DNA from 4 places in the Paenibacillus sp. FSL H3-0333 genome. Region 1 is predicted to be linked to each of the others. Evidence: riboswitches for the same ligand, from Rfam matches in the RefSeq annotation. Region 1 holds a riboswitch; each other region holds the start of a gene.

Region 1 (7,567 bases):
ATAGGAAGAAAATTAGTAACGGTCGGGCTGAGTCTGGGCTTGCTGCTGGGTTCAGCCGGGCATATGTCTGCGGCAGCCGATTATGAAGGACACTGGGCGCAGAAGCAGATGAGCCGCTGGCTGGAAAAGGGATGGCTGAAGGGATTCGCGGACGGGTCAGTCCGGCCGGATCAGGCGATCACTAGAGCGGAATTTATCGCGTTAATCAACCAATTGGCCGGGCTGACGGCTGAGAGCAAGGTGAAGGCTGATTTCAGCGATCTGCCTAAGACGAGCTGGGCATACGAAGAAATCTCGAAAGCGCTGGAAGTGGGCATCATCAAGGGTTACGGAGGTACGATTCGTCCGGGCGATCCCGTTATGCGCCAGGAGGCGGCGATTATGGTGAGCAGAATGATGTATTTTGAGACGGGAAGCACGGAGGTATTATCCATGTTCAGCGATAAGGATCAGATTGCAGGCTGGAGTGAAGCCGATGTCGCTGCACTGATCAATGACGGAGGAATGAAGGGTTACCCGGACGGGCGGTTTGCTCCAGAACAGGCGATGACCCGGGCCGAAGCGATTGCACTGCTGGATTACTACAATGTCACAAGCGGCGGCTTGCAGAGTGTAACTATCAGCCATTCTGAGGGGCTTGGAAGCTTTGAACCAGGAGCCATCAAATACTATAACAATGTCACTGTATCCGGCTATGATGTGCTGCTGCAGAATCTGAAGATTTTTGGAGACCTGGTCCTGGAGGAAGGAATCGGCAACGGAGAGGTGAACTTGGACAGTGTTGAAGTACTAGGCAAGGTCATCATACAGGGAAGCGGAGATCCCTCAGTGCAGCTCAAGAATACAACCATGAACCAAGTGATTGTGCAGAAGAATAGTGGAACTGCCCGCCTGGTCACCGAAGGTACAACCTGGGTGAAGGCATTGTCGGTACAGTCCAGTGTAAATCTGGAAGAGGGGGAGGGTAGCGGAGACGGGTTCACAGATATTGATCTGCCATCCGGCCTTGCAGCCGGAATCGTAGTGACGCTTAACGGCAATTTCGGAGATGTGAACATTGAAGCCAAAGGACCCGTCCTCCACCTGCAACAAGGCTCCATACGCACGCTTAAGACCGCTGCCACTGCAATAGGGGTTAAGATAGAGCTGGATCAAGGGACAACGGTGACGCAGGCGATTCTGAATATGTCAACGAAGGTTACGGGTGCGGGTAAGGTTCAGGATGCAATTGTGAAGGAAGATGAATAGAGTTCTGGAAATAAGGCCGCTATCCCAAGGAGTGAGGTCTTGTCATGAGGGGCGATGTACTGCTATGAAGAGATATCGACCCGATGTATGCGAAAACAAACCTGTCTTTCAAGGCACAGTTCCAGCATGAAAATGAGCAATGTGCCGAAAAACAGAATGTCCACAATTGGACCGGACGCGCCACGTAGGCCGAATGTAATCGAAAAACCGAACACAATTAGACTGGACGCGCCGCGTAGGCCGAATGTAATCGAAAAACCGAACACAATTGAGCCGGGCGCACCGCGTAGGCCGTACGTTTATCGTATCCCGGTAATCGCCCGGTACTCCCGATCCAGTATCGCATAAAAGTATTGGTTCACCCACTGGTTGTTCCAGTGTATTTCTTCCCGGAATACGCCTTCGCGGACCATGCCTAGCCTGTCTAGTACCTTGATAGATGAGGTATTGTATTCATTGCACATAGCCACGACTCTGTGGGCCTTCCATTCTTCAAAAGCAAGCTTCAAGGCCAGCTGCGCCGCTTCGGTGCAGTAGCCTTGCCCCCGGTATTCTGGGAAAAGGCTGTAGCCCAGCTCCCAGCTTTCGCGCTCTTTTACATACCAATGTATACTCAGTTCCCCTACAGGGGTTGCTTCGGGAGTGGCTAGCCTGATCAGGAATTGTCTATGCCAGTCGCTCTGGATTCGTTCCGCCACAGTCTTCCGGACTGCCTCCTTGTCGGTTGGAAGCATATCCTCGAAGGGCCAGAGTGAAGCGCTCATTTCCAGATCTGTGATGAAATCGATATCGTCCGGGGTGACCGGAGATAAGGTTATTCTTGCATTCATTGTGCGATACCCTCCTGCTAGTATAATTTCAATACGATCTTGCCGTCTTTCATTACCCAGCTGACCTGCCGCAGGTTGTTAATATCCGCCAGCGGATCTCCCCCGACGACCAACAGATCGGCCCTCTTGCCTGTCTCAATGGTACCGAGCTCATGTTCCAGCTTACAGATCTTGGCACCGGTTGAAGTGGCAGCCACAATAATCTGCATCGGGGAGAGGCCGGCCTGGCCTAACAGCTGGATCTCCTTCCACGGCATACCGGCTCTGTACCACGGAGGAGCTTCTTCAATAAAATCATCCCCAAGCCCAATCTCCCCGCCTGCATGAATAAATCTCCGGACATTATCCAGCCCTTGCTCCAGCAGCGGCGCACCGAATTTGTCCTGGAACATCTGGAGTACGGTGAGGGTGGGGACGATACGGATGCTCCCGCTCACCATTTGCCGGATCAGCTGATCGTCCAGCTGGTCATAGACCATATGCGCAGCATCGCTGATCCCTGCATCCACCAGGATCTGAAGATTGCGTGCACTTGTAACATGAGCAGACACGTAAGCACCCATGCTCCGGGCTTCCTGGCAGATCGCTTCGAGAAGCTCCTGATTCAGCTGCGGCAGTCCGATGGTTGTGGGATCGTAGCCATCCTCCAGCGCTGTTTTGATGAAATGTACTCCTTGTCCCAAAACCTCACGGACCTTAAGCCGCGCCTCCTCCGCACTCTCTACTCCGATAGGCTCCTGACCACCGTACCCGCCTGGAGCGGTGAATACCTTGCCGGATGTAAGAATTCTGGGAAAATTAGCGTCCTCCAGCTGTTGCGTATATGTGACCACATCGTCAATCGATGCAGCCGTAGTGATCCCCTCATCCCGGATCGTAGTAATTCCTTCCGCAAGGCACGCGGCCAAATATTCCGTATGATATCCGTGAAGCGGCTCATTCTGTATGTACTTGAAGCTGGTATGGGCATGGGTGTGAATAAACCCGGGCAAAATGAACAGACCCTCAAGGTCGATCACTGTTGTGGCAGAGTCATGCCCTGTTCTCTCGTTATTCTCACTATGCTGTGTTATGGTGCCGAAACGGCCATTAACAATCTCAATGCTTGCATGATGCAGCGGCTGCTGTCCGGTTCCATCGATTACAGTTCCGTTCATCAGCAAGATGCGCTCATTTCCCATGATAGAAGCGTCCCCTCAGTTAAGGTAGTTGTCTTTCCCCACAAAGTATAGGACATTCCCCCTAGCGGATATAGATAATATTCTTTTTGGGAACGTTCCTTACTTACTGACTATCGTTCCGCTATAGGTATCGTTGAATGAAGATTACTTGTTTGGGCGGCTGCCAAGTGTGGTAAGTAACATAACGTAGAGCCAAGCAGGCACACTGCCTGATGCATAAACACCAGACCTTAAGCCATGCTAACATGATTGATCAACAATACTGTGGACAGCGAAAGGAGAATGGATTATGCCAGACACTAGCAAGCAACCTGTCAAAACTTTACCACCGCAGGTGCAGGATCAGCGCCCCGGAATTGAGAGTGAGATGAACCCGCTTCCGGAGTTTGAGACACCGGCGTACAAGGCAGCAGGCAAGCTGCTGGGAAAGGCTGCGCTCATTACCGGAGGCGACAGCGGGATTGGGCGTGCGGTTGCCGTTCATTTTGCCAAGGAGGGCGCGGATGTGGTGATCTCCTACTTGAACGAGCATGAGGATGCGGAAGAGACCAAGCGCCAGGTGGAGCAGGAGGGCAGAACGTGTATTCTGATCGCCGGGGATATCGGGGACGAATGCTTCTGTCAGAGCTTGATTCGTCAAACCGTTGAAGGACTCGGCAAGCTTGACATTCTAATCAACAATGCGGCGGAGCAGCATCCGCAGGATCATATTGAGGACATTACGGAGGAGCAGCTGGAGCGTACGTTCCGGACGAATATTTTCTCCATGTTCTATCTGACCAAGGCCGCCATGCCTCATCTGAAAAAAGGTGCTACGATCATTAACACCACCTCCATCACGGCGTATCGCGGCAGCCCGCAGCTGCTGGACTATTCGTCCACCAAGGGAGCCATTCTCAGCTTCACCCGGTCGCTGTCGATGAACCTGGCGGATAAGGGTATCCGCGTGAATGCGGTAGCTCCCGGACCGATCTGGACCCCGCTGATCCCGTCAACCTTTGACGCTAAGAAGGTCAGTGAGTTCGGCGGCACCCAGCCGATGAAGCGCCCGGGACAGCCTGAAGAGCTGGCACCGGCGTATGTGTACCTGGCTTCGGACGATTCCTCCTATGTGAGCGGACAGGTGATGCATGTGAATGGCGGCGAGGTTGTGAACGGATGATGGGTGCAGAATAAGATCTGGATGCAGATTCGTGTGCAACATATAAATTCTATTTTAAAAAAGCCTAACCGCTTGCCGGCAGGCTTTTTTTCAGCGCTTGTAACTATTACAATATATTTCCGTCTATTTAGATAATTTGATATGAAAGGGGATTGGGATGCTTAGAAAAAAAGGATTCATTCTATCTGCAGCGGGGATTTTAGTTTTTCTGGTAGTGTTCATTTATTTGACTCCTTTTGCAGGGAGACTTGTGGCAAATACAAGATTGGAAGGAAATGCAAAAAGCATTGAGATTAGAATTACACAGGAATCGCCACCGCTACCCCTTGTTACTTCCGGAAAAACCCAAATTCCGGTTACCCAAGGCAGCTATTGCTGGGGAAAATTAGGATGTGCGGATTATACAGGAGGACAATCCATGGTACAGGGGGTTACTCCCACTGTTATAGCCCCTGAGGGGGGGATTGATGTTGCTTTTACTTATAAACCGGCACCCGGCGGGTTAACCGTTCAGCAATTTGTCGATGATAAAGAAGTGCAAATTCCATTGAAGAACGGCTCTTTTAATGCTCCAAAAGAACATGGCGTTTATTACTACGGCATATCAGCATTCTGGACAACCGAGGATGGTAAATTTTCAGAAGGGAGTTCATCCGTGGTTTTTGTAATTGAAGTAAAATCTACGAAAGAATAGCCCTGACAGAAATAATATGCTAATATACAACAAGCAAGACGAAACAACCGCATAGAACGATCACTAGGGGAGCCGCAAGGCTGAGACGGGCGTAAGTTGTCCGGACCCTTTGAACCTGATCTGGTTTATACCAGCGTAGGGAAGTGGAGAACGAATAATGCAGCGGGGGTATACGGCTAGTACCGGTATTCCTGCTTTTATTCCAGACTGCTTCCTTTACGGGGAGCGGTCTTTTTTGTGTTTGGAGGTAGGGATCAGCGTAGCGCTGAGGAGAGGAAGGTGGACGTGTTGCACGAAATTCATGTCATCTCAGACGGGCGGCTGCCGCCTGAAGCGCTGGCCGACTGGGCCGTGGCGGTACATTCTATAGTGGATTATATCCATCTCCGCGAAAAAGCCATGTCCGCCCGCGAACTGCTGGCGGCGGCGCAGCAGATGCTTCAGGCCGGGGTTCCGCCTTCGAAGCTGGTCATTAATGACCGGATCGATGTTGCCCTGGCCGCCGGGGCAGGCGGTGTACAGTTAGCCTGGCACAGTCTTCCTCCAGCCGCAGTGCGCGGCCTTGCACCGGACCTGCGGATCGGCAGATCGGTACACTCGCGGGAAGAGGCGGCGGAGGCTGGAAGGCAGGGAGCAGACTTCTGCCTCTACGGGCATGTATTTCCGACGGCCTGTAAGCCCGGACAGCAGGCACGCGGACTTGCGCAGCTGGCAGAGGCCGTCCGCTGGAGCCGCATCCCGCTGATTGCGCTTGGAGGGATTACCCCGGACAATGCCGGAGTGGTGCTGGCCCAAGGGGCGGCTGGCATTGCTGTCATGTCGGGGATCTGTGGAGCCCCGGACCCGGTTGCAGCGGCCCGGGCTTACAGGGAAGCGGTCCACAGGGCAGCGGTCCACAGGGCAGCAGAGCTGGCTGAAGCGCTGGATATGGCTCAAACACAGGGCACAGCAGGAGGTGAACAGGAATGAATGTGACCGTTAACGGGAAGAGGCAAAGAATCGAAGAGAGCTGCCGGACACTGGAGGATCTGCTGGCCCGGCCAGAGTGGGCCGGTAAGCTGGTGATTGTCGAGCTGAATGGTGAGCTTGCTGGCAGAGAGGTTTATGGAGAGACACTGCTCAGTGAGGGGGACCGGGTGGAGCTGGTTCATTTTGTAGGCGGAGGCTGAACACGAAGACTTATCCCAGGAGGCGTTAACATGCAAGACCCATTGATGATTGGCGGAGTGACTCTAACCAGCAGACTGTTCATTGGTACCGGAAAATACAGCCGCAACACCCTCATTCCCGAGGTGATTACGCGATCAGGCTCACAGGTCATTACCGTTGCTCTGCGCCGGGTGGACCCGGAGAGCAGTGACAATATTGTCAGCCATATTCCTTCCCATATGACCTTACTGCCTAATACCTCCGGTGCGCGCACCGCAGAGGAAGCAGTACGGATTGCCCGGCTGGCGAGATCGGCGGGGCTGGGGAACTGGGTGAAGATTGAGGTCATCAACGACCAGAAATATCTGCTGCCGGATAATACCGAGACCATCCGGGCGACCGAGATCCTGGCAGCAGAGGGCTTCGTGGTGCTTCCGTACATGAGTCCTGACCTGTCCGCCGCCCTGCGGCTGAAGGCAGCGGGGGCTGCGGCCGTGATGCCGCTGGGAGCGCCGATCGGGTCCAATCGCGGGCTGCAGACCAAGGAGCTGATCCGCATTCTGATCTCCGAGACGGAGCTGCCGGTGATCGTGGATGCCGGAATCGGCAGACCGTCCGAGGCGGCCGAGGCAATGGAGATGGGGGCCGCAGCGGTCCTGCTCAATACAGCGATTGCCACCGCCTCAGATCCGCTGCTGATGGCAGAAGCCTTCCGTGACGCGGTAGCTGCAGGGCGCAAGGCTTATCTCGCTGGACTGGGGCCCGTAGAGGAGACGGCGGCAGCCTCTTCACCGTTGACCGGGTTCTTGGCCTAACAGATGGAATAGGGAGGAGAGAACGGTTATGAGCTTTTATGAGACGATGACCCGGCTGGAGCAGCTTCCTTATGCGGCGCTATGGAGCCGGTATACGGCAGAGGATGTGAAGCGTGCGCTTCGTGCAGAGCAGGTCGATGAAGAGGGGCTGATGGCCCTGCTGTCACCGGCAGCGGAGCCTTATCTGGAGGAGATGGCGCAGAAGGCGCACCGCTTAACGCGTACGCATTTCGGCCATGTGATGCAACTGTTTACACCGATGTACCTGGCTGATTATTGCGTGAATCACTGCACGTATTGCAGCTTCAGTTCTATTTATGATTTTCCGCGCAAAAAACTGACGCTGGAGCAGGTCGCCCGGGAAGCGGAGACCATCGCAGCCACAGGCCTGCGCCACATTCTGATTCTGACCGGAGAATCCCGGAAGGACAGTCCGGCCGGCTATGTGAGGGACTGCGTGAATGTGCTGCGCCGCTATTTTTCCTCCG
Region 2 (7,567 bases), 5.5 Mb from region 1:
ATACCAGGTCAGCATCAATCGGAATCCCATACTTGAATCCAAACGAAGTAATGTTAACCGAGAGGGTGCTTTTCCCGAGGTGGGAGAAGCGTGACACTATTTTTTCTTTGAGCTGAACCGGCTTCATGCTGCTGGTATCCAGACACAGGGTAGCTGAATTCTTCAGCTCCTCCAGCATCTGGCGCTCCATGCGGATGCCGTCCAGCGGCATGCCCTTCGGAGCAAGCGGATGATGCCTCCGGCTCTCCTTGTAACGCTGTACAAGCACTGAATCTGTGGCGTCCAGGAAAAGGATCTCACACCCGATCGTTGACTCGTCCTTGATGTAGGCCAGAGACTCCGACAGGGCGGTGAAGAATTCCCGCCCCCGAAGGTCGATGACCAGCGCCACCTTGGCGATTTTACCCTTGGACTGCTCAATCAGCTCAGCGAATTTCGGGATTAGCACAGGCGGAAGATTATCCACGCAGAAGAACCCCAGATCCTCCAGGCTCTGCACGGCAATCGTCTTGCCCGCACCCGACATGCCTGTAATGATAATCAGGGTGGCATGGGCGGGCAGGGTTTGCTCGAGGTCGGTCATTACAGCATCCCTCCCTATGATTAGTATATGAATAATTCCGGTCTTTTAAGAACGCAGCAGCAGGCCTGCCGCACCAATAATACCGGCGTCATTGCCAAGCGCTGCAGGTACAATCGTAACACCGGTCTGCAGAGGGGCAGGCGCCAGCTTGGCGAATACCCGACGGACTTCATCGAACAGAATATCGCCTGCCTTGGAGACTCCGCCGCCGACGATGAATACTTCAGGGTTCAGAACCGCTGCAACGGAAGCCATTGATTTGCCCAGGTAGAAGGCCGCCCGGTTCACAATCCGCAGCGCAGCTTCATCGCCTGCCTTGGCGGCATCGAATACTTCCTTCGCAGCGATTTTTTCAACGGTGGACAAGGAGGTCCGGTCCCCGCGTGCTACAGCATCGTTCGCCATACGGATAATGCCTGTCGCTGAGGAAACGGTTTCCAAACAGCCCATGTTCCCGCAGCCGCACTGGATCGCTTCCAGATCGGGCACCACGGAGATATGTCCAAGCTCACCGGCCAGACCGGCAAATCCCTGATACACCTTACCATTAATGATAATACCGCCGCCGACACCCGTACCGAGCGTATAGCAGACACAATTCTCTATGCCGCGCCCTGCACCGCTCCAGGCTTCGCCCAGTGCAGCCACGTTGGCATCATTGTCTATTTTGACTGGCTTGTTCAGGCGACCCTCCAGAATGGAGCGGATCGGCACATCTCTAAATCCTATGTTGGGCGCAAGGATGATGATACCTTCACGAATATTCGTAAATCCGGCCAGTCCCGCACCGACACCAGCCAGCTGGTCCCAGGAGTACGGAGAGTCCTCCACAATCTGGCGTACATACTTCTCGATATTATCGATGACAGCATCGACGCCATCCGCAGTCCCTGTCGGACCTTCGTAAGTGTGCAGCAGGCTTCCCTCGGCATTACAGATTCCAACCTTAATCGTGGTACCACCTAAATCCACGCCAACGTAGATATGTTCAGACATGTTACAAGCCACCTTTTTCTATGCTAAAATAGTTAATCCTACGTACCCACTATAATAGAACCCTCCCCTGCGGTCAAGGAAAGGCGATACACCCGGGGCAATGGACTTCAGTTCTTATTTGTTAACAAAAAGACTTTCTCACCAGGCAGGCAAGAAAGTCCGTTCATTCTCTTCTATTGTAGGGTGCCAGATACCTTAATGCTATTCGGACAAAATCCGCTTCTGGCCCTCAAGGGCACGGATCGGTGCGATATTCTGGGTGAATTCCAGCGTCCCCATATAACGGCCTTCTGCATCCCGCACGGCGAAATAACGGATATAGATGAATTTATCCTTGATGTTAATCCAGAAATCCTCGGCATCCTTCACTCCGGCTTTGAAATCAGCCAGCAGCTTCTCAACAACATGCACACTTTGCGGCGGATGGCAGTTCTGTACGGTGCGGCCGATAACGGCCTTCGTCCGGGCGAAGATCCGTTCCTTGCCATGCGAGAAGTAGCGGACGACATCGTTCTCGTCGATAAAGGTCAGATCCACCGGCAGATGATTCATCAGCGTCTCGAGCTGGTGGAGCGACAGCAGTCCGGTCTCAAACCGGATGAAGCCCTGCGGGGACAGGCCTTCCCCTTCTTCCGCCGGAACATCAGCACCCTCAGGCTCCGCTGCACGCTCCGGTATCCATTCCTGATCGGGCGCAGTCAGGCAGAAGCCGATTTCATCGCTTTCGCGGGCGATCCGGACCCACTCATCCTCAGTCAGCTTATCCAGCGCCATCGGGAGCAGAATATTCTCTTCTTTGAAGATCATCTCATTGACTTCCTTAATGATCTCCTCCAGTGCGGCTGTAATCTGCCCGCTGTCCCCGTTATAGGCGCTAAGCGCCTTCTTGGCTTCCTTGATCATATTGCGGATTCCGTCATCCACTCCCCACATTACCTTCGTAGGACCGTATATGCCGTACTTCTCCAGGTAGGGGAAGAGCAGATTCTCCTTGCGGCTGTAGTGCTTGTCGAGATCCAGCAGCAGACTCAGGTCCTCCAGCAGCTTGAAAATAATCTCCTCGGTGGCGTTCTTCTTGAACTTATCTGCATGCAGCTCCAGCCGGAAGTTGACCAGACGCTCGATCTCGCGGTTCTCCAGCTTGAACGTATGCACGGGATGACCGGGCTGCTCCTCGGGCTTAGATGAACGGTGAATCTGTTCAATCGAGCCTTTGAAAATTGCCGTATGCACAGAGCAGAGGCGCTGTACTTCCTCTACCGGAATGCCTTCCTCGGTCATCAGGGAGTGCTCCATGGCGGAGATTTCCTCCACCGTAACATCGCCTACCGCCTCTTCAAATCGCGCCTTAACCTCCTCCACGCTTTTGCCCGCATGCAGCTCCTTGATGATCTCTCTCAGCATAGCCTGGCGGCGTGTCTGTTCCGGAATATCGACCTCGCGGTTATTAATCAGTTCGCTCATCGCAATCTCTCCTTCTATTCTATAATCTCGAAACCATGCTGCTGAAAGGCCAGCCGAACGGTTTCCAGCTCTATTTTCTTTAATTTCATTCCTTTGGACAGGGTCATCAATCTTCCTGCAGTCTGCAGCATTCCAGGCTTCGCAATATCACGGAATCCCAGCTCCACCATGATCTCCACCACTTCCAGGTGCCTGGTTACCAGTTCAAAGACCGATTCATCCAGCTTCAACGCTTTGCTCATCCTTTTGCACACCTCACTAATGAGAATTCTTCTCAACACCAGCTTAGCATAGGGTACAGGGGTGAATTGTGATTGTAATCACTAACTACAAAAAGACTATCCCCGCCAGCCATTCAGCTTGGGGGATAGCCTTAGAATAATACGTTTCCGCTGTATTCACGGCCTCTCGGCCATGAACAACGTACCTACATATAGATTAGGTCATGCAGCTAAGTTACAGTGATTGGCTCCATCTATGGGAATTCCGGATATCATGCGAAATCCGCATGCTGCAGAATTTAGGGCCGCACATCGAGCAGAAATGCGCCTGCTTTGCCCCCTCCGCAGGCAGGGTCTCATCATGATACGCCTGCGCCCTTTCCGGGTCCAGGGAGAGATGAAACTGGTCGCGCCAGCGGAACTCGAACCGCGCCTTGGACAACGCGTTGTCCCGGTCCTGCGCACCCGGATGTCCCTTGGCGAGGTCTGCGGCATGTGCAGCGATTTTGTAGGTAATGACTCCTTCGCGCACATCATTCTTGTCAGGCAGGCCTAAATGCTCCTTAGGTGTAACGTAACACAGCATTGCCGTTCCAAGCCCCCCGATTATCGCTGCCCCGATGGCCGACGTGATGTGATCATAGCCGGGTGCAATATCCGTAGTTAGCGGACCGAGGGTATAGAAAGGAGCTTCGTGGCAAATCTCAAGCTGCTTGTCCATATTCTCCTTGATCTTGTGCATTGGCACATGGCCCGGACCTTCTACCATAACCTGAACATCGTGCTTCCAGGCAAGCGCAGTCAGCTCTCCCAGCGTCTCCAGCTCGGCGAACTGAGCTTCATCATTGGCATCGGCGATAGAGCCGGGACGCAGGCCATCCCCCAGTGAGAAGGCCACATCATACGTCTTCATGATCTCACATATATCTTCGAAGTGTGTGTACAGGAAGTTCTCCTGCTGATGAGCCAGGCACCAGGCAGCCATAATCGATCCGCCCCGGGATACGATGCCGGTCATTCTCCGGGCAGTGAGCGGAATATAGCGCCGCAGCACCCCGGCATGAATGGTGAAGTAATCCACCCCCTGCTCAGCCTGCTCAATCAGCGTGTCGCGATAAAGCTCCCAGGTTAAGTCCTCGGCTATACCGTTCACCTTCTCCAGCGCCTGGTATATGGGCACTGTCCCGACCGGCACAGGAGAATTGCGGATAATCCATTCCCGGGTGGTATGGATCTTAGAGCCGGTGGAGAGATCCATGATGGTATCAGCCCCCCAGCGGGTCGCCCACCGCATCTTCTCCACCTCCTCTTCAATAGAAGAAGTGACCGCCGAATTTCCGATGTTGGCATTGATCTTCACCAGGAAGTTACGGCCGATAATCATCGGCTCACTCTCCGGGTGATTGATATTGGCCGGAATAATAGCACGGCCCGCAGCCACCTCATCCCTTACGAACTCTTTCCGGGTATTCTCTCGGATCGCAATATACTCCATTTCCGGTGTGATGATCCCTTGCCTTGCATAATGCAGCTGAGTCACATTGCCGCCTACATAGGCCCGCCGGGGATTCCTGCACAGTCCTGGATAAGCTTCTGCGGCAGCCCCTTCTCTGCGGATTCCGTTATCCTCCGGCCGGACGGCTCTTCCGGTGTACTCCTCCGAATCGCCACGCTCCGCGATCCAGCTTGAACGGTGCGGCGGCAGTCCCCTCCGAATGTCCATCTCCTCCGCGGCATCCGTGTACATACCGCTTGTGTCATAGACACACAGCGGAGCATTTTCCTCTTCCCCGGCAACGCCTTCGGTTCTGCTGAGGCTGATCTCCCGCATCGGAACCCGGATATCCGGGCGTGAGCCCTCCACATACACTTTACGGCTTGCGGGGAATCCGGAAAGATCCACCTCTTCGTTCTTCATCATTTCTGACATTCCAATCTCCTCCTCTTCACTCTGTGAGTCAATCAGATAAGATGTCACGCAGCAGACTGAGCCGAAGAATCTATAGATTCCTGCAAGTCAAAAAGCCGCTCCACCTGGAGCGGCTTTATTAAAGGAACAGTCAAATAAGACTGTATTCAAAAAAGGTCCGACTCCACTTTCCTACGCTGGTATGATCCAGATCAGGTTCAAGGGTCCGGAAATTCAATTTTCCCGTCTCAGCCTATTCAGGCTCCCCTAGTGGGTATCTTATCTAATTAAATACATTTTACCTGTATGGGTAATTCTTGTAAACCCGTTATTTATCCAGCGATTCGCTCCAGTCGTGCACCATCGTGCCTTCCAGGAACTTCTCGGCATCCATAGCGGCCATACAGCCGGTTCCCGCTGCCGATATCGCTTGACGGTAACGTGTATCCTGTACATCGCCGCAGGCGAATACACCCGGGATGTTGGTCTCGGTGGTACCCGGGTTCACCACGATATAACCGTTGGCATCGGTGTTAATCTGGCCGCCTAAGAAGGCTGTGTTCGGTGTGTGTCCAATCGCTACGAACACACCGTCTGCTTCTACCAGCTCTGTCAGACCTGTCTCATTATTAAGCACCGTAAGGCCCTTCACTCCGGTCTCTCCTACCGTTACTTCAACCGGTGTGCGGTTCAAGGCCCAGGTTACCTTGCTGTTGTCACGCGCCCGGTCCTGCATGATCTTCGAGGCCCGCAGCTCGGGACGGCGGTGAACCAGCGTTACGCTGGACGCAAAGCGGGTCAGGAAGCTGGCTTCCTCCATAGCGGAGTCTCCGCCGCCGACGACGACAATCTTTTTATTACGGAAAAAGAAGCCGTCACAGGTCGCACAGGTGCTGACCCCGCGTCCCACATTCTCCTGCTCGCCCGGAATGCCCAGATATCTTGCAGAGGCCCCGGTTGAAATAATAACCGACTCCGCTTCCAGTACACCCATTCCGTCCACTGTTACCTTGAAAGGACGCTGTGAGAAGTCCACCGACTCCACCCAGCCATTCTTGAATTCAGCGCCGAAGCGTTCCGCCTGCTTGCGCATATTGTCCATCAGGTCCGGACCCAGAATCCCTTCAGGGAAGCCTGGAAAGTTCTCCACTTCTGTCGTCGTTGTCAGTTGTCCCCCCGGCTGTAAGCCTTCAATGACCAGCGGGCTCAGGTTCGCACGCGCCAGATAAATCGCGGCAGTCAGCCCGGCCGGGCCTGTTCCGATTACAATCGTTTTGTACATTACATTGGCCTCCTTACAAGTAGGTGTTCTTACAACAGCAATTGCTTCAAATACGGGTAGTGGACGGCGATAAGCCGCCGGTTCCGGGCAGCATCCCCTTGGGTCCGGGAGCAGCCGCAGGCTCCTGCTCTTCGCCGGGCGAGCCGCCGGCTTCATTCAGGTTCTCCCCGATCAGCCGCTGAAGGCTGAACAATACCGCCTCCTGCAGGCGGTCCTCCTGCAGCGGCTCCTGCTCCAGAACTCCGCGCAGTACCTCGGACATCTCCTCGTCCTCAATCCAGCGGAGAGCCTCGGTCACCTGAAGCTTCGTAGCGGAATCGCCGTAGCGCAGCGCCCAGAAGAACGAGGCGCGCAGCAGCGGATTATTCCGCACTTCTTCAGTGAATCTGCCCGTATTGCCCTTCCACTGCTTCAGCTGCTCCTGGAAGGGCAGCTGATAGTTATAGCTGACAGCAGGCATAGGCTGTCCTTCTGCCCGGGCCTGCTGGAGCTGGGACAGGAAGAACGCCGGGACAGCGGAAGCAGGGTCCAGCTTGGCTGCCTGTCTCCAGCAGCGCAGCGCCTCATCATGTTTTCCGCTATTGCTTGCCGCGGCCGCACAGTAATGATACAGCCCGGCATCTCCGGCGACCTCCTCATCCTTCAGCAGACGGCGGAAATGGCTGTAAGCGGCAGCGTGCCGGCCCAGGATACCCATGGTTGTAGCCATTTTGAATACATGCTCCTGATGGAACGGCACCGTTGCTTCAAGCATACCGAGCAGCGTTTCAAGCTGTTCCTTATCTCCTGCATACTGCAGGAAGATGGCCATATTGCACAGAGCATGCAGATTGCCGGGGTCTTGCTTCAGCACCTCATTCAGACATTCCTTCGCCTTGGCGAACCGGCCCATATAGAAATGAGCTAATGCCAGATTATTATGCGCAGCCAAAAAATCCGGGGTACCCGCAGTGATCTCCTCCAGCAGCTCTACAGCCTGAGGGAACTTACCCTCCTCCAGCAGACTACGCGCCCGGTCATGCTCTACGACTCCCTCACGGCTGCGGATACGCACCAGCGGAGCAGGCCGGTTCAGCTCATATTGCAGCAGCTCCATCAGTTCTTCGGATTCG
Region 3 (7,567 bases), 980 kb from region 1:
ATAATCACGACACAGTTCAGCTTCTGCGCCGCCTTATTGGCTAGAGCGACTACATCGCCTTCGCCTGCTCCGGCATCTACGCCTTTGCTGGCCCAGCTCTCCCCGGCCACATTGGCAACCTCGGCCACATTGCCGCGCAGGGCAGTAAGCTGAAGCTCACGGAGCAGCTTAGCTGTAACATCCGTGCGGTAGGCAGTAGCACCGGCTCCAACGGGATCAAGCACGAGCGGTACATGGTGGCGGTTCGCAGCCTTTCCGGCTTCGATCATGGAAGCAATGGCAGCTTCATTCAGTGTACCGATGTTCAGCACAACCGCGCCGGACATGGCGGCGACATCCGCTACTTCTTCAATGGCATCGGCCATGAACGGCGAAGCTCCCAGGGCCAGAAGCCCATTAGCTGTGAAGTTAGCGACTACGATATTCGTGATATTATGCACCAGCGGATTCGCCTGGCGTACTTTGGACAGATAAGACATATGAATTCCTCCTGAAAGATGTAATTAAAAATTAATAAAAGCATTCTTAACATCCACTTCGGCAGCCAGCAGACCGTTCTCGCTCAGCCACTGGTTCACCTTCTCCCATGATGCGCTGTCCTGATAGCCGAAGGGCTGGGAACCGGCATCCATCAGCGGCAGCAGGATCTCCAGACTGCGCTGTTCAATGGCTTCATCCAGCGGTGCGGTATCCTCCTGATGGGCGAGCAGCAGCTTCAGCGCTTCATCCGGGTGATCGGCTACATACTGCTGGCCTTTTCTGATGGCATCCACGAATTTCTGATAAAAGCCCTGTGAATCCTGCAGTCCCTGCTCACTGGCGACCAGCACCAGCTCATAATAATCCGGGACCCCGTAATCCACGGGATTGAAGGAGCGGACCGGATGGCCTTCCTGCTCCAGAATCAGCTGCTCATGGTTGATGAACCCGCCCATAATGCCATCCACCCGTCCGGTGGAGAGAGCAGGGATCAGCTCATAGCCGACATCCACCAGCTTGAGGGAGGAAGGGTCCCCGCCGTCGCTTTTGACCATCGTGTTCAGCATGGCTTCATACAACGGGACGGAGGAATATCCGGCTTGCTTGCCGGACAGCTCTCCGGGGCGGGTAATGCCGCTGTCTGCGGCTACCATGAGATGATTCAGCGGATGACGCACCAGCGCGGCAATCGACTTGACTGGAATCTGCTCACCCCGTGCCATCAGCACCTGGGGCTGATAACTGAGTGCCAGATCCACCTTCCCCGCAGCAACAAGCTTCAGCGCATCATTGGTATCGGCCGGCATCTGAATCTCAACCTCCAGACCTTCCTCAGCGAAATAGCCTTCAGCCTCTGCCGCATACAAAAAGGAGTGGACAGCATTGGGATACCAATCGAGCATAATCGTCAGCTTATGGGCCCCGCCTTTAGCCCCGGTCCCCGCCCCGGCCTCAGAGGTAGAGGGTGCAGCAGCCGGGGAGCCGGAGGCCGCCGGATTGTCCGTATTGGCACAGCCTGCCAGGACAGGCAGCATACATAGCAGCAGAGCGGGCAGCAGCAGCTTGACTGGCTTTGATATTCCACTCAACAGATAACGGGTATAGCGGATAGTAGTCATGAATAACGTCCTCTTTTCTTCAGAATAATCTTCTCCAGCGCGGCGACTGCCAGAAACAGCAGGATACCGAGCAGGGATAATAAGACAACAGCGGCGAACATCTTGGCGCTCTGCAGATTCCCGGCCATTCTGCGGCTGAAATAGCCCAGCCCCTGGCTGCCCCCAAGCCATTCCCCAATGGTTGCACCAATCACACAGTACACAGCCGACAGCTTCAGCCCGGAGAAAAAAGAGGGTAAAGCCAGCGGAACGCCCACCTTCCCGAGAATCTGCCAGCGGTTCGCGCCATATGTCAGCAGCAGCTCCCGGTAGGCGTCCGTGTTCTTGGACAACCCGTCATAGGTGCCGATGACCACCGGGAAGAAAGCGGTCAGGAAGACAACGGCGACCTTGCTCCATAGGGTGTAGCCGAACCACATGATGAACAGGGGAGAGAGGGCGATCAGCGGAACCGTCTGGCTGATAATCAGCAGCGGGTACAGCGCCTTGGCCAGCGGACGGAACAGATGCATGGCGATTCCCAGCAGGCTGCCGCAGACCACGGATAGTGCGAAGCCTGTGAGCACTTCAAGCAGTGTGGCGGGCAGATGTACCCCGAACAATAGATGGCGCTCTTCCATCAATGCCATCCACACCGCAGACGGAGCCGGAAGGATGAAGGGAGGAACCAGGCCCAGCCGGGCTACAGTCTCCCAGACTGCAAGCGTCAGCAGGGCGAGCAGGGCAGCCGGACCGTAATGCTGGAGCAATCTTCTAGGAGCGGCGGTTCTCATATAGCTTCAGCTCCAATTCCTGGCGCAGGGCGGCGAACTGCGGCTCATAGTTCAGACTGTGATGACGCGGGCGGGGGAGACCGGCTGGGAATTCCTGCATCCCGCTGCCGCCACTGCCCGTCATTAGATAGATTCTGTCACTGAGCAGCAGAGCCTCCTCCAGATCATGGGTGATGAACAGCACCGTCTTGTCCAGCTCTGCCCATAACTCCAACAGCCAGCGCTGCAATGAACGCTTGGTAATGGCATCAAGCGCCCCGAACGGCTCATCGAGCAGCAGCAGATCATTCCCCGCCGCCACGGTGCGGAGGACCGCCACGCGCTGGCGCATACCGCCGGACAGCTCCTGGGGATAAGCCCCTTCGGTTCCCTCAAGGCCGAAGCGTTGCAGCAGGGTACGGATCTCGGCCACAGCGGCCGCTTTGGGACGGCTGCGCTTGAGTTCCCAAGGCAGCAGACAATTGTCCAGCACGGTGCGCCAAGGGAGGAGGAGATCCTGCTGCGGCATGTAGGCCACACTGCCCAGCCTCTTCGCTGCTGTAATGGACTCGGCTCCGTTCAGCATAATTCTGCCGCTGCCCGGCTCTAGCAGACCGGCGATGATTTTGAACAAAGTGCTTTTGCCGCATCCGCTTCCGCCTACGACAGAAATGAATTCGCCGCGCTGCACATTCATGGATAGCCCTGAGAAGACTGGGGTCCGGGACGAACCCGTCCCGAAAGCATAGGATAGATTGCTAATGTTGATCATAAGACTATGTACGAAACCTCCTGGATTGATTGATATAGATACTGTGTTGAGCACAAAAAAGCCCCATTCATTCCCGGAGGAATGAATGGGGCGGAAGGTACAGTCAGCTGCGGCCCTGTGACGGGAACCACTGATACATTCTGCTCCACTTCCCTCCGCTGGTATGATCCAGATCAGGTTCAAAGGGTCCGGAGCTTAAGCTCCGTCTCAGTCGGCCGACTCCCCTAGTGAATAATGTTGCTATTGAATTCGTAATTGCTACTTAATATACCACAAATTCCCCTCTTGTAAAGAGCAGGCGGTCAGCGCTTCGCCAGACCGGTCACGAACAAGGTGACGATGCCCCGGGAGATGTCCAGCTTGGAGGAGTGGTGCCGCTTCTGCTCATACAGGTACAGATCAGGGCTGAGAACAGAGATTAAGGCCGTGGCGGCAAAGGCAGGATCAATGTCAATAATCTCACCGCCCTCCGCAGCACGCTGCAGCAGCTCTGTCATCATCACCCCCAGCCGCTGAAAAAAAGGATGCTCAAACTGGGTCAGCTGCTTCTTGCCGGTGAACTCGGCTTTGATCATATTCAGCAGCTCGGCATACTGCTCAATGAAATCGGCAATCTGCTCAATGCTGCTCTGCAGCTGAGCGAGAGCCGGAGCTTCACCGGCACTGGCAGCCACCTGCTGCTCCAGCCCGGACAGGAATTGATCTGCGCTGCCCTTCAGCAGTGCAGAACAGATCTCACCCTTGTCCGTGAAGCGGCGGTACAGGGAGCCTTGTCCTATGCCTGCCCGCTTGGCAATGCTGTACATGCTGACCGCCTCAAGACCGCTCTCGGTGAACAACTGGCGGGCAGCTTCAAGAATCCGCTGTACATAAGGATCGGCGGACCCGGGCGGAGCAGATTCTATGGCTTGCGGAGCTGAGCGCGGGAGCTGTGCAGCATCGGTGTCTGGCTTTTTCATGAGTACCCCTTTCAGAAAAGAATTGACACATCGGACAATTGTCCGTAGACTATGAATTGCACTTACGGACAGTTGTCCGTTCACTCATTATATAGAACAATCTGCCCGCAGGTCAATGTAGAACGCGGACAGCTCAGGAGGAGAAGAGACATGGATCAGACCTTGAAGCAGGAAGCCGATTTCCGGCTGTCCAGCATTCTGGTTCCGCTGCTGGCCATTATTGCCGGAGTATTTATGGTTGTGCTGGACAGTACGGCAATGAATGTAGCCTTGTCCAGGCTGGTGGTGGATTTCAAGACGGACCTGCATACGCTGCAGTGGGTAGTTACCGGATATATGCTGGCTCAGGCTTCAGTTATTCCACTGTCAGGCTGGCTGTCTGACCGGTTCGGGGCCAAGACGGTCTTCCTGACGGCGGTAATTGTGTTTACGATAGGCTCGATTCTGTGCGCTACACCAAGCAGCGCCGAATGGTTGATTGTTTTCCGGGTCATTCAGGGACTTGGCGGTGGCTGTGTGCTCCCTGTCGGGATGGCCTATGTGTACAGACTGGCTCCCAAAAGTAAGGTTGGCGTTGTCATGGGGATTATGGGTATTCCCGTCCTGTTCGCACCCGCTATTGGTCCGGTATTGTCGGGCTGGCTGGTTGAATACCATTCCTGGCGCTGGATCTTCCTCATTAATATTCCGATTGGCATTATTGCTGTGCTGATCGGACTGCGCAAGCTGCCGAATGCGGCGAAGAACAGCGTGCCCGGCATGGATAAGCTCGGTATGGTTCTTGGCCCGCTGGCTTTTGCTTCGCTCACTTACGGGGTCAGCCAGGGCGCGCAGAGCTGGACCTCTGAGAAGACGCTGATCGGGCTGCTGCTGGGCGCTGTGGCGCTGATCGCTTTTGTCATCGCTGAACTGCGCTCCAAGACACCGCTGCTGGAGCTGCGGATTCTGAAATCCGTTGATTTCACGACAGGGATCATCGTGCAGTGGATTGCCCAGTTCGGCTTATATGGCGCGTTATTCCTGCTCCCGCAATTTCTGCAGCAGGCCCGCGGCTTCGGCGCATTTGATACCGGCCTGACGCTGCTGCCGCAAGCGATTGCTTCCGGGCTGATGATGCCGGTTGCCGGAATCCTGTTCGACCGGATCGGTGTGCGCTGGCTCGTGGTCTGCGGTCTCAGTCTGGTCTCCGGTGCGTTATTCCAGTACTCCCATGTGGATCTTACCACGCAGAGCCGCGACCTGATCCTTCCGCTAATCATGTGCGGGGCCGGAATGGGCATGATGATGATGCCGATGAACACGCATCTGCTCAACAAGGCGCCAAGCCATCTGGTGAACCGGGTAACCTCGCTGACGAATTCGATGCAGCAGGTGATTACCTCGCTGGCCGTCTCGACGCTGGTTACGATTCTGACGGCAAGAACAACGGCGCGCGGTACCGAGATGCAGGAGGCCGCTGCCGCTGCCGGAAAGAGTACCGCAGGCGCTTCGCAGGATGCGCTTCTGCTGGCTAAGCAGACGGTATTGTCGCAGGGCTTCGCGGACACGTTCCACATTATGATGTTTGTCGCACTTGGCGGTGCGGTCCTTGGACTGCTGCTGCGCCGGGGCCGCCATTCCGGAGCTGAGCGTTCCAAGGAAAAGGCGGCACCGGAAATCATGCACGTATAGTAATGCCCATATAGAAGCAGAGCTTATGTCCTCCATAGAGCAGCGATTCTCCTTTTGCCGGAGGGTCGCTTTTTGTGTTGATTTCTCTTCTGGATATCCTGATGCCGGAGCAGAATTTGGGGCAAGCTAAGCTATGGAAAATCAATATAATATAAATCCGATGTATATAATCGGAAAAAGTTATTGACGCAGGTAACACCCCGGTGTTACGATTCATTTTGCCACTAATTACGGTGCCTGAAGAGAAGAAGATACGAGAGGGGATTCATCGAATGAAAAAACTAAGTCTAACTATTATGCTGCTCCTGACCATGGTCACGGCTGCGGCTTGCGGAAGCAACAATACGGACAAGACAGCAACGGGCGGCAACACTCCGGCTGAACCTACGGCTGCGGCTACAGAGGGTGCAGCTTCCGGGGAGCAGAACAGCCTGGAAACCGTCAAAGCCAGCGGCAAGCTGCGCATCGGAACCGAAGGAACCTACGCACCGTTCACCTTCCATGATGCGGACGGCAAGCTGACGGGCTTCGATGTCGAGATTGCCGAGGAAGTCACCAAGCGCCTGGGTGTGAAGCCGGAGTTCATTGAGACGCAGTGGGACGGGATTTTTGCAGGGATGGATGCGAAGCGCTTCGATGTGATTTTCAATGAAGTCTCTATCACCGATGAGCGCAAAGTGAAATATGATTTCTCTGATCCGTATATTGTCTCCAAGGCTGTGCTGATTGTGCCGGAGGATAATCAGGATATTAAGACATTCGCTGATCTCAAGGGTAAAAAAGCTGGCCAGTCGCTCACCAGCAACCTCGGCAAAATCGCCACAGACAACGGTGCCGAGATCGTATCTACCGAAGGCTTCAACCAGGCGATTGATCTGCTGCTCTCCGGACGGATTGACGCCACTGTCAATGACGGCTTGTCTTTCCTAGATCTGAAGAAGCAGAAGCCGGATGTCAAGATCAAGCAGGTGGATGAGATTGCCGAAGGCTCGCATAGTGCCGCAGTCTTCCTGAAAGGGAATGACGAGCTGGTGCAGGCTGTGAACGAAGCACTGACCGCTATGAAGAGCGACGGAACCTACCTTAAGATCTCCGAGAAGTACTTCGGCACTGACGTATCGAAATGATGGATGACCGCCAAATACAAATATTTCTCGATTCATTGCTGCCTCTGTTCAAAGCAGGGGTGGCTTTTACCCTTCCGTTAGCACTGGTATCATTCATCCTGGGCCTACTGCTGGCTGTAATTACGGCACTTGCCCGGCTGTCCTCCTGGAGGCTTCCGAAGCTGATCGCCCGCTTCTACGTCTGGGTGATTCGGGGAACGCCGCTGCTGGTGCAGCTGTTTATTATTTTCTATGGACTGCCCGCCGCCGGGATTGTGCTTGATCCATTCATCGCCGCTGTCATCGGGTTCACGCTCAGTGTTGGGGCCTACTCCTCCGAGATTGTCCGGGCTGCCATCCTGTCTATCCACAAAGGCCAGTGGGAGGCCGCGTTCTCGGTGGGGATGAGCCGGAAGCAGGCTCTGCGCCGGGTGATTTTGCCTCAAGCGGCCCGTGTGTCGGTTCCGCCGTTATCGAATTCTTTTATTAGCCTGGTTAAGGATACTTCGCTTGCGGCCAGTATTACTTATGTTGAGATTTTCCGAAAAGCCCAGCAGATTGTGGCGACAACCTATGAACCCCTGCTGCTGTATTGCGAAGCGGCGTTGTTCTATCTGCTGTTCTGTTCCGTATTGTCGGCGCTGCAGAATTACTTGGAGAAGCGGCTGGACCGGTATTCGGCCAGTTAAGGTGAAGGAGGCATACGCAT
Region 4 (7,567 bases), 5.8 Mb from region 1:
GCCGCGGCGCTCCACCTCTCCTATGGCACGGTCCGCAACTACATCTCGGAGATCCTCAGCAAGCTTGCGGTCAAGACCCGGATCGAAGCCGTACGGCTGGCGGAGGACAAGGGCTGGATGTAGGGCGGGCGGGTAAGTGAAGGTAAGTGAGGGTAGTGCCATGAGTGCAAGTAGTGTAGTGAGTGCAGTGAGTGAAGTAGTGCAACAAGTGCCGGTGAGTATACTGGGTGCGAGATGTATATGTGGATGATGGATGGTCAGATGGGTGTGCGGATGTGCGGGTTTGAGTAGTGGCGGGGCCTAAGGGGTACCAGTACATGCGGTATACTTAATTGCACTCCATACAACTAAATCGTCTGATAGATCATTAATGATCCCTATAGCTGCATTTCGTACAACTAACCTGCTTTTTATAGCTTGATATCACTCATTCGGGCAGATTTAGTTGTACAGACTACAGTTATAGGAGACGAGCGATCCTTTTTACTGTTTTTAATTGCACAGACTACAACTACACGGGTGAAGTGGTTCGCAACTTACATTACACCACCTGAGTTTGTTCTAGCCCATTGTATTTTCTACAACAGATGCTCCCTAAATATGCCGCGAATTTGAATCTAATGCACTTCGTACAGCAGAAATCTGCGAAAGTGGTGTTTTGGGGCAAACAAACAAAAATCTGCTGTATAAAATACAGCAGAAGTGAATTTCGCCTGGAATATTGCAGATTCTATTGCAGTAAATACAATCAGGTAGAGTTGTGCCGCTACAGACAAGGCAGTGCCGAGTCACGAGGACTGTTGTTACCATAGCAAGGGGCGCAACCGTTACAGCTAAGTCACCAGCGCAGCACCCCCTCTTAGCTCTGGCTCTTCGCCTGCTCCTCGCGCATCCACTCTGAGAGCTGGCGCCGCATCCGGAGGAACTCCGGCGAATCGGCGATCTCTTCGCGGCGCGGGCGCGGGAACGGGACCTCCACGGTGTGGAGGACGGAGCCGGGACGCCCCGAGAAGACGTAGATGCGGGTGGAGAGCAGCAGCGCCTCTTCAATGTTATGGGTGATGAACAGCACGGAACGGCGGTTCTCCTCCCACAGCTCCAGCAGCCAGCGCTGCATCTGCTCGCGGGTCAGCGCGTCGAGCGCGCTGAACGGCTCATCGAGCAGCATCAGCTCCTGCGGTGCGAGCATGGCCCGCAGGAAGGCGGCCCGCTGCTGCATGCCGCCGGAGAGCATGTGCGGGTAGGCCCGCTCGAAGCCGCCGAGGCCGATCTTCGCCAGCCAGTGGCGCGCAGCCTCGCGCGCCTCCCGCTGCGGGGCGCCTTGCAGCTCGCCGCCAAGCAGGACGTTATCCAGTGTGCTGCGCCACGGGAACAGTGCGGGCTGCTGCGGCATATAGCTGATCTTGCCGCGCTGCCCGGTCACCGGGATGCCGTTCATGCGGACGGTTCCGGTATCCGGCAGCGTAAGGCCGCCGATAATATGGAACAGCGTGCTTTTGCCGCAGCCGGACGGGCCGACAATGGAGACGAATTCCTGCGGCTCCACGGTCAGGGACACCTGATTCAGCACCTGTGTCTCCCGGCGGCGGTGCTTGAACGACTTGCTGATGCCGCTGACTTCGAGCGCAGGCGGCACACTCCGAGTACCCAGGCGTCCGTCTCCGTCCGCCTTCTCCAGTTCAATCCTCGTAAGCTCAGACACTTCGCGTAACCTCCTTCAGTTGATTATAAGTACTTCCGTGTTGGGATATCCTTCCTTGGGCATTAAGCTTCCTTGCGCGGCTTCCAGCGCACCAGCCATCTCTCCAGCAGGGCAATGAGCGCGAATAATACGAGACTCAGCAGCACGATAATAGCGATGGCCACGAACATCCGGTCCGCACGGTAAGAGGACTTCTGCAGCAGCATATAGTAGCCGATCCCTTTGTCGGCGCCGATCCATTCGGCCACCACTGCGCCCATCACCGCATAAGTGGCGGAGATTTTGAGCCCGGAGAACAGGGAGGGCAGCGAGCCGGGAAGCTCCAGCTTGGTGAAGATCTGCCACTTGCCTGCACCGGCCATCTTCATATAATTCAGCATTACCCGGTCGCTTTGCGTCAGCCCGCCCATGGTCGCAACAGCCACAGGGAAGAAGCAGACGAGGGTGATCAGGATGATTTTGGGCAGCAGGCCGAACCCGAACCAGATAATCAGCAGCGGGGCAAGCGCAATGGAGGGCACATTCTGGCTGAGGATCAGCAGCGGATAGAGCGCTCGCTTGACCCAGGGCAGCAGATGCAGCAGCAAGGCGGTGAGCAGGCCGATGCCTGTGCCGACCGGGAAGCCGATCAGGGTCAGCCGCAGCGTGGCGGCGGTGTGCTCCCAAATCCCGGAGGCGTTGTTCTTCGTCTCACGCGCGATATCCGCGGGGCTGGGCAGCTGGTAAGCCGGGATGTCGAACAGCATGACTGATAGCTGCCATATCCCGACAAAAAAGAGGACCGCCACAAAGGGCGGCCACACTAGCTTCCAGGTGCTTCTCACGGCCGGTATTTCTCCGTCAGCTTATCCATGCTGATGCCGCCCGGATTATGGGCGATCTTGATTTGTGAGATGACACTAGGACTGCCGGAAGCGATCAGCGCCTCATGCATATCACGCACAATATCCAGCAGCTCGGACAGCTCGCCTTCCATCGTGGTCTCCAGTGGATTCACCTGATGCTTCACGCCTGACTTTTGAATGACCTCTATAGCCTTGTCCACGTAAGGGATGGAATCCTCGTTGTTCGGTGTCTTGGGAATTACCTGAATGCTGAGCAGTGTGTTAGCCATGATGAATCCTTCCTCTCCAAGTTAAGTATAAGATTCCCGCCATGCGGGTTCATTATGATTCCGGCAAAAATTCATTCGTAAACGTACTCTCCGCATCCAGCGGCTTATCCAGCAGCTTCAGGCCGTACATCCAGTCGGCGTAATTCTTCCAGATCTCAAGCTTCTGCTCACCCCAGCGCGGGGCGTCGTCCTTGTATTTCGGGCTAAGCCATTTCTGGCTGGCCAGCACCAGCTTGGGGTCCAGATCAGGTACAGCATCGGACAAGACCGTCGCGGCTTCTTCCGGGTGGTCGATGGCGTACTGATAGCCTTTTGACGTAGCCTTAAGGAAGGCCTTCACCACTTCAGGATGCTCGGCGATCTCCTTCTCGCTGGTGGTCAGCACCGGTGTGTAGTAATCAAGCTGCGGCGCATAATCCTTAAGATACAGCATATCCAGCGGCTCCCCGCGCAGCTCGGCTTCCACCCCGGTCCAGGCATAGAAGATCCAGGCGAAGTCAATATCCCGCTTCACGGCTGTGAAAAAGTCCGCTTCGCCGATATTCACCAGCTTCACCTTGGAGACATCCCCGCCTTCGGGGTCCATAATGGCTTTCATGGCAGCCTGCTCCGCAGGGGAGCCCCAGCCTCCGTACGTTTTGCCTTCAAAATCCTTCGGCGTCTTAATATTGCGGTCCTTCGGAGCCGCGAAGCCCGAGGTATTATGCTGAATGATTGCAGCAATCGATACCAGCGGCACATCCTGCAGACGGGCCAGGGTCAGCGCCTCCTGGGCACTGATGCCGAACTGGGCTTCGCCGGAAGTGACCATTGTATCCGACCCGGCAGCGCCAGGCTGTACAATCTGGACGTCAAGACCTTCCTCCGCGTAATAGCCCAGCTCTTTGGCTGCATACAGGCCGGTATGATTCGTGTTCGGCGTCCAGTCCAGGGCAATCTTGACCGGCGTCAGCGTCTTGGCATCCGTGGGTGCGGCTGCGGTTGCATCAGGTGCAGCCGTGCTGTTACCGGCAGCAGGTGCGCTGGCCCCCGCATTGCCGCTGTTGTTCCCGCCGCCACATCCCGCGACCGCGAGAACCAGCATGGAGCTGATCAGCAGCATTCCTGTTTTTTTGACTCCCATTTCTCTTTTTCTCTCCTTCCAGCAACCCCTGGTCTTCAGAGCTTACAGAAACCCTATTCCTGTACATACTTAGAATCAAAAAAGCGTCCCGAAGATCGGGACGCCAGTGACTTGCGTGAGGGGATTCAGCTTCAGTACCGCTCAAGGCACTGTGTTGAATGAAGATTCCTACGCTGGCATTATCCAGATCAGGTGTAAGGGTCAGTATCTTGTGGGATACAATCTCAGCCGGCCAATTCCAGCACCCCTGGTTCTATAAAGTTCACGGGTATTGCTATGTTCTTACGGTGTATTATAGACGGCAGCTTCGACATTGTCCACCCTCCATATCCTAATCCCCCAGTTTGAGCGGCAGAGTCCAGGGACCTTTCAATACAAACACGGGCCTGGACAATTTAATACGCAGCATGTCCGCGTCAGGCTTTGCATTCAGATGAAGAGCCTTCATGAAAGGCGGAGTTCCTTCACTCTCCTTATAGCTAAAGAAATAAGGTTCCTTAGAGCCAGCATAGCTAATAGTGAAATGGGTAAGCGACTTTACCATCGCCGGGTCAAATTTCAAGTCCACGTCTACAGTGACCTGGGTCTCACTGCTTCGCGTGATACGGGTGAAATCTACCGGACAGCCGGCGATCTCAGCAGTAATCTCCAGTGTTCTGCTCTCTCCAACAGTGGGCAGCGGCAGGGTAAGTTCCTGGGAGGCGGCTTTCTGATCGGATACCTGCATGTAGGGAATAACCACCGTATAAGCGTCCTCCCCGGCCTCCTTCTGTTCACGGAACAAGAGCTCGGAAGGGTAGCCTATAGAGAATTTAGAATACTCAATAGGGACATCCGCTCCTGCTGCATCCTTGACAGATGTGCCGCTCCAGAAGCTTAGCGGCTCCAGTCTATAAGAAGACGCAGCGGATGCCGTCCGCATGAGCGCCGAAACCAACTCAACACGGACAAACCTGTCATCCAGACGTACCGGAAAAGCTGAAATCCGCACATCCTGCTGAATATCGCTGACCCCGAGCTGCTGCAGGTCATCGGCGGTCTCCGGCGACCCAAGGACCAGCGGGCCGAGGACCATGCCATTGATATACAAGGTAACCGCTCCTTCAGCCTGTAAAGTGAAATCAGGGGGAAGAAGAGCGCTATAACTTGCATCCCAGTCTCCGGAGAAAGTGCGCGAATTGAACGTGAAGGTGTAGCGGCTTCCTCCGATATCTGCTTGAAATTCATTAATAATGGGAATATTTTGCCCCCGCAGATTAATGGTTGCTCGGTTCTCTTGCACAAGTATAGCATTGACGGTCAGCTCACCCTTGCCTACAGCAGCGGTGAAGGGCTTCTTCAGCACATATAGCGGACTGTTCGGGCTATTCTCCAGCACGGTGTGGAGGCCGGGCAAGAAGCTGAAGACTTGCTTTAGACCTGCCTGGACGCTGGGCGAAGTGACCACCAGTCCTGCTGCAATAAGGAGGGCTGCAGCAACTCTGGTAAATGCCTGCCTGCGGCTCTTGCGGACGGGAGGCAGACGCTGCTCTGCGGGAGTGGTCTCAATCAGGGATAAGGTGCGCATTCTGATCCGCTGCAAGGCTTCAAGCTCCTCTTCCGATGGAGCAGCTAAACGCGGCTCAGCGGACACTGTGTTCAAGGCAAGCTCAGCTTCACTGAACTCCAGCGCATCGAGTTGATCGAATAGCTCACTTTCATCGGTGTTCAACTCTTTCTTCATGGCCTAAGTCCCCCTCTCCTTCTTGATCTGTCTGCTGCATAGCTTGCTTCAGGATGATCCGGCACCGGTACAGCCGGTTCTCCACAGCTTTTTTACTTAAACCAAAAGCCGCAGCCAGTTCATCCAGACTCTCATACAGATAATACCGGCGCAGAAGCAGGCTGCGGTCCGGTTCATGCAGCTGCCCGATATGGCGGAGCAATTCCCCCGCTGACTCGCGCTGAAGAATCTCCTGTTCGGTGTTATTTCCACTCTGTATATCCAGCGCTGTTTCCTCAATCCTCCCGCCGAGTTCAGACTGCAATTTGCGTCTTAGATCCAGTGCCTTATATTTGGCGAGCAAGAATATCCATGTGCGGAACGAGGCGCGTACCGGGTCATAACGTTCAATGTTGTTCCAGGCAGCCAGAAACACATCGCTGACACATTCTTCAGCATCCTCTGCCCGCCCGCAGCCGCCCAGAATGCGTTTGACCAGCCTAAGCACATCCGTTCCGTAGTAATCCATAACATCGGCAAGTGCCTGCTTATCTCCTCTGCTGAACCTGCCGGGCCAGGAGAGGCTGTCATAGTCTTTAGGTGTCATATGAACCTCCGGTAGTTCTTTCCATCCTTCAGGTGGAAGCATAGTGCTGATTATGTCTAACTACTGGTTACTACGCTGGATGACAGACGAATCACTCACAAGATCTCTGAATGAGTACCAAAAAAAGCGATACTCCCCTGGCGGAAGCATCGCTGTTATTTTGCTTATCCTATTCGGATGTGTCTTAATCCCTCGTATAATGCCGCTTCTTGCGGCGGCTGCGGATGCCGTTCCAGATCTCTCTCAGCGTTAAGCCGACACTGACGGTGATCCCCGAGAAGGTCAGGAACAGAGCCAGATACTCGAACGCGGAGTACTCCAGCATTTTGCTCCAGTCGATCTGGCCCTTCAGATCCTCGATGACCTGATTCATCCCGTATATCCCGCTGATGACCGTGAATACCGTGAGCACCATCAGGAGCGTATCCCGCCGTTTGGCCTGGAATTTGTCCTGGTACTGGAACAGGTCATTCAGGGTCATTTTCACCTCATCGAACAGGGCATCATTGCCATACACCTTACGCAGCTGAAAAAAAATCTCCCGCCCCTGCGACTGCGAAATCAGCTCCAGGAAGTAGAATTTGGCCGAGAATTTGTTGATCAGGAAGATCAGATTCTCGATCTCGTCGTTGTCGTGGTTGATGCGCAGCCGGGAGTGGAGGTTGGCGAGCTTCAGCAGCACGATTTTATGAAAAATACTCAGCAGCATTCCGTAATAATATTCGCCGTACATCTGGCTGATCAGGTTGGCGGCAATCTCCGGCTCAGCCCGGCTCACGCAGCAGAAGGTCTGCTCATTGGTCATATAGTAGGTGTCCGGCCCCCAGCGGCTATAGCAATGCTCCCGGGTGTACTGCTTGATATAGTCTGGATCACTTGCACTCATGTAGGGGCTGCCGTCGATGGTCAGACCATCCACCTGAGAGGCACGGTAGAGCATTTCGACACTGATCTCTTCCTCATCCTCAGGGAGATTAACGCCGTAGAAGGCCTGCACCAGCATCCGTTCATCGACGAAGAAGGGCAGGGTCTCGAAATAATTGCCATTCGTCTCCGCAGGATCGAGATACGGCTCCAGCCCGGCTGCCAGATGCCTGAACACGAAGTCCTCCACCCGGGCAAAAGACTTCTTATGACAATGGATGAAGGTATGCTCATCCTGAACACTCACATCCTCCAGGTTGCGGAACCGGTCGGCGAATTCCAGCACCATGCTGAAGGGGAGATTCTCCTCCTCAATAGCCACTCTTACCGTCAGGAAGCCCAGCTCGAACGGGCAGAGGAACACATCGGTTGACAGCACGCGGAAGGGAACCGTC

Evidence for each region. Region 1 has a riboswitch for thiamine pyrophosphate ahead of MHH78_RS26030 (thiamine phosphate synthase). Riboswitches for the same ligand answer to the same signal wherever they lie in the genome.
Region 2: linked by a shared signal. The riboswitch ahead of thiC (phosphomethylpyrimidine synthase ThiC) and the one ahead of MHH78_RS26030 (thiamine phosphate synthase) in region 1 are both predicted to bind thiamine pyrophosphate.
Region 3: linked by a shared signal. The riboswitch ahead of MHH78_RS21985 (ABC transporter ATP-binding protein) and the one ahead of MHH78_RS26030 (thiamine phosphate synthase) in region 1 are both predicted to bind thiamine pyrophosphate.
Region 4: linked by a shared signal. The riboswitch ahead of MHH78_RS00330 (ABC transporter substrate-binding protein) and the one ahead of MHH78_RS26030 (thiamine phosphate synthase) in region 1 are both predicted to bind thiamine pyrophosphate.

The regions. Positions count from the first base shown of each region.
Region 1 covers NZ_JBBODG010000001.1:5,881,268-5,888,834, reverse strand. The annotation lists gene MHH78_RS26055 (S-layer homology domain-containing protein) at 1-1,248, shown strand, start outside; gene MHH78_RS26050 (GNAT family N-acetyltransferase) at 1,548-2,078, opposite strand; gene MHH78_RS26045 (amidohydrolase family protein) at 2,096-3,259, opposite strand; gene MHH78_RS26040 (SDR family oxidoreductase) at 3,549-4,421, shown strand; gene MHH78_RS26035 (hypothetical protein) at 4,579-5,115, shown strand; TPP riboswitch at 5,171-5,274, shown strand; gene MHH78_RS26030 (thiamine phosphate synthase) at 5,395-6,084, shown strand; gene thiS (sulfur carrier protein ThiS) at 6,081-6,284, shown strand; gene MHH78_RS26020 (thiazole synthase) at 6,315-7,079, shown strand; gene thiH (2-iminoacetate synthase ThiH) at 7,108-7,567, shown strand, end outside.
Region 2 covers NZ_JBBODG010000001.1:396,678-404,244, forward strand. The annotation lists gene rapZ (RNase adapter RapZ) at 1-583, opposite strand, end outside; gene MHH78_RS01655 (ROK family glucokinase) at 629-1,579, opposite strand; gene MHH78_RS01660 (DUF438 domain-containing protein) at 1,781-3,043, opposite strand; gene MHH78_RS01665 (DUF1858 domain-containing protein) at 3,058-3,285, opposite strand; gene thiC (phosphomethylpyrimidine synthase ThiC) at 3,500-5,194, opposite strand; TPP riboswitch at 5,346-5,452, opposite strand; gene trxB (thioredoxin-disulfide reductase) at 5,502-6,455, opposite strand; gene MHH78_RS01680 (tetratricopeptide repeat protein) at 6,502-7,567, opposite strand, start outside.
Region 3 covers NZ_JBBODG010000001.1:4,903,432-4,910,998, reverse strand. The annotation lists gene thiM (hydroxyethylthiazole kinase) at 1-485, opposite strand, end outside; gene MHH78_RS21995 (ABC transporter substrate-binding protein) at 504-1,598, opposite strand; gene MHH78_RS21990 (ABC transporter permease) at 1,595-2,371, opposite strand; gene MHH78_RS21985 (ABC transporter ATP-binding protein) at 2,352-3,122, opposite strand; TPP riboswitch at 3,256-3,358, opposite strand; gene MHH78_RS21980 (TetR/AcrR family transcriptional regulator) at 3,425-4,081, opposite strand; gene MHH78_RS21975 (DHA2 family efflux MFS transporter permease subunit) at 4,232-5,752, shown strand; gene MHH78_RS21970 (amino acid ABC transporter substrate-binding protein) at 6,025-6,879, shown strand; gene MHH78_RS21965 (amino acid ABC transporter permease) at 6,879-7,547, shown strand; gene MHH78_RS21960 (amino acid ABC transporter ATP-binding protein) at 7,566-7,567, shown strand, end outside.
Region 4 covers NZ_JBBODG010000001.1:74,552-82,118, reverse strand. The annotation lists gene MHH78_RS00350 (response regulator transcription factor) at 1-123, shown strand, start outside; gene MHH78_RS00345 (ABC transporter ATP-binding protein) at 860-1,684, opposite strand; gene MHH78_RS00340 (ABC transporter permease) at 1,765-2,526, opposite strand; gene MHH78_RS00335 (thiamine-binding protein) at 2,523-2,816, opposite strand; gene MHH78_RS00330 (ABC transporter substrate-binding protein) at 2,869-3,939, opposite strand; TPP riboswitch at 4,088-4,198, opposite strand; gene MHH78_RS00325 (hypothetical protein) at 4,271-5,662, opposite strand; gene MHH78_RS00320 (sigma-70 family RNA polymerase sigma factor) at 5,637-6,248, opposite strand; gene MHH78_RS00315 (hypothetical protein) at 6,433-7,567, opposite strand, start outside.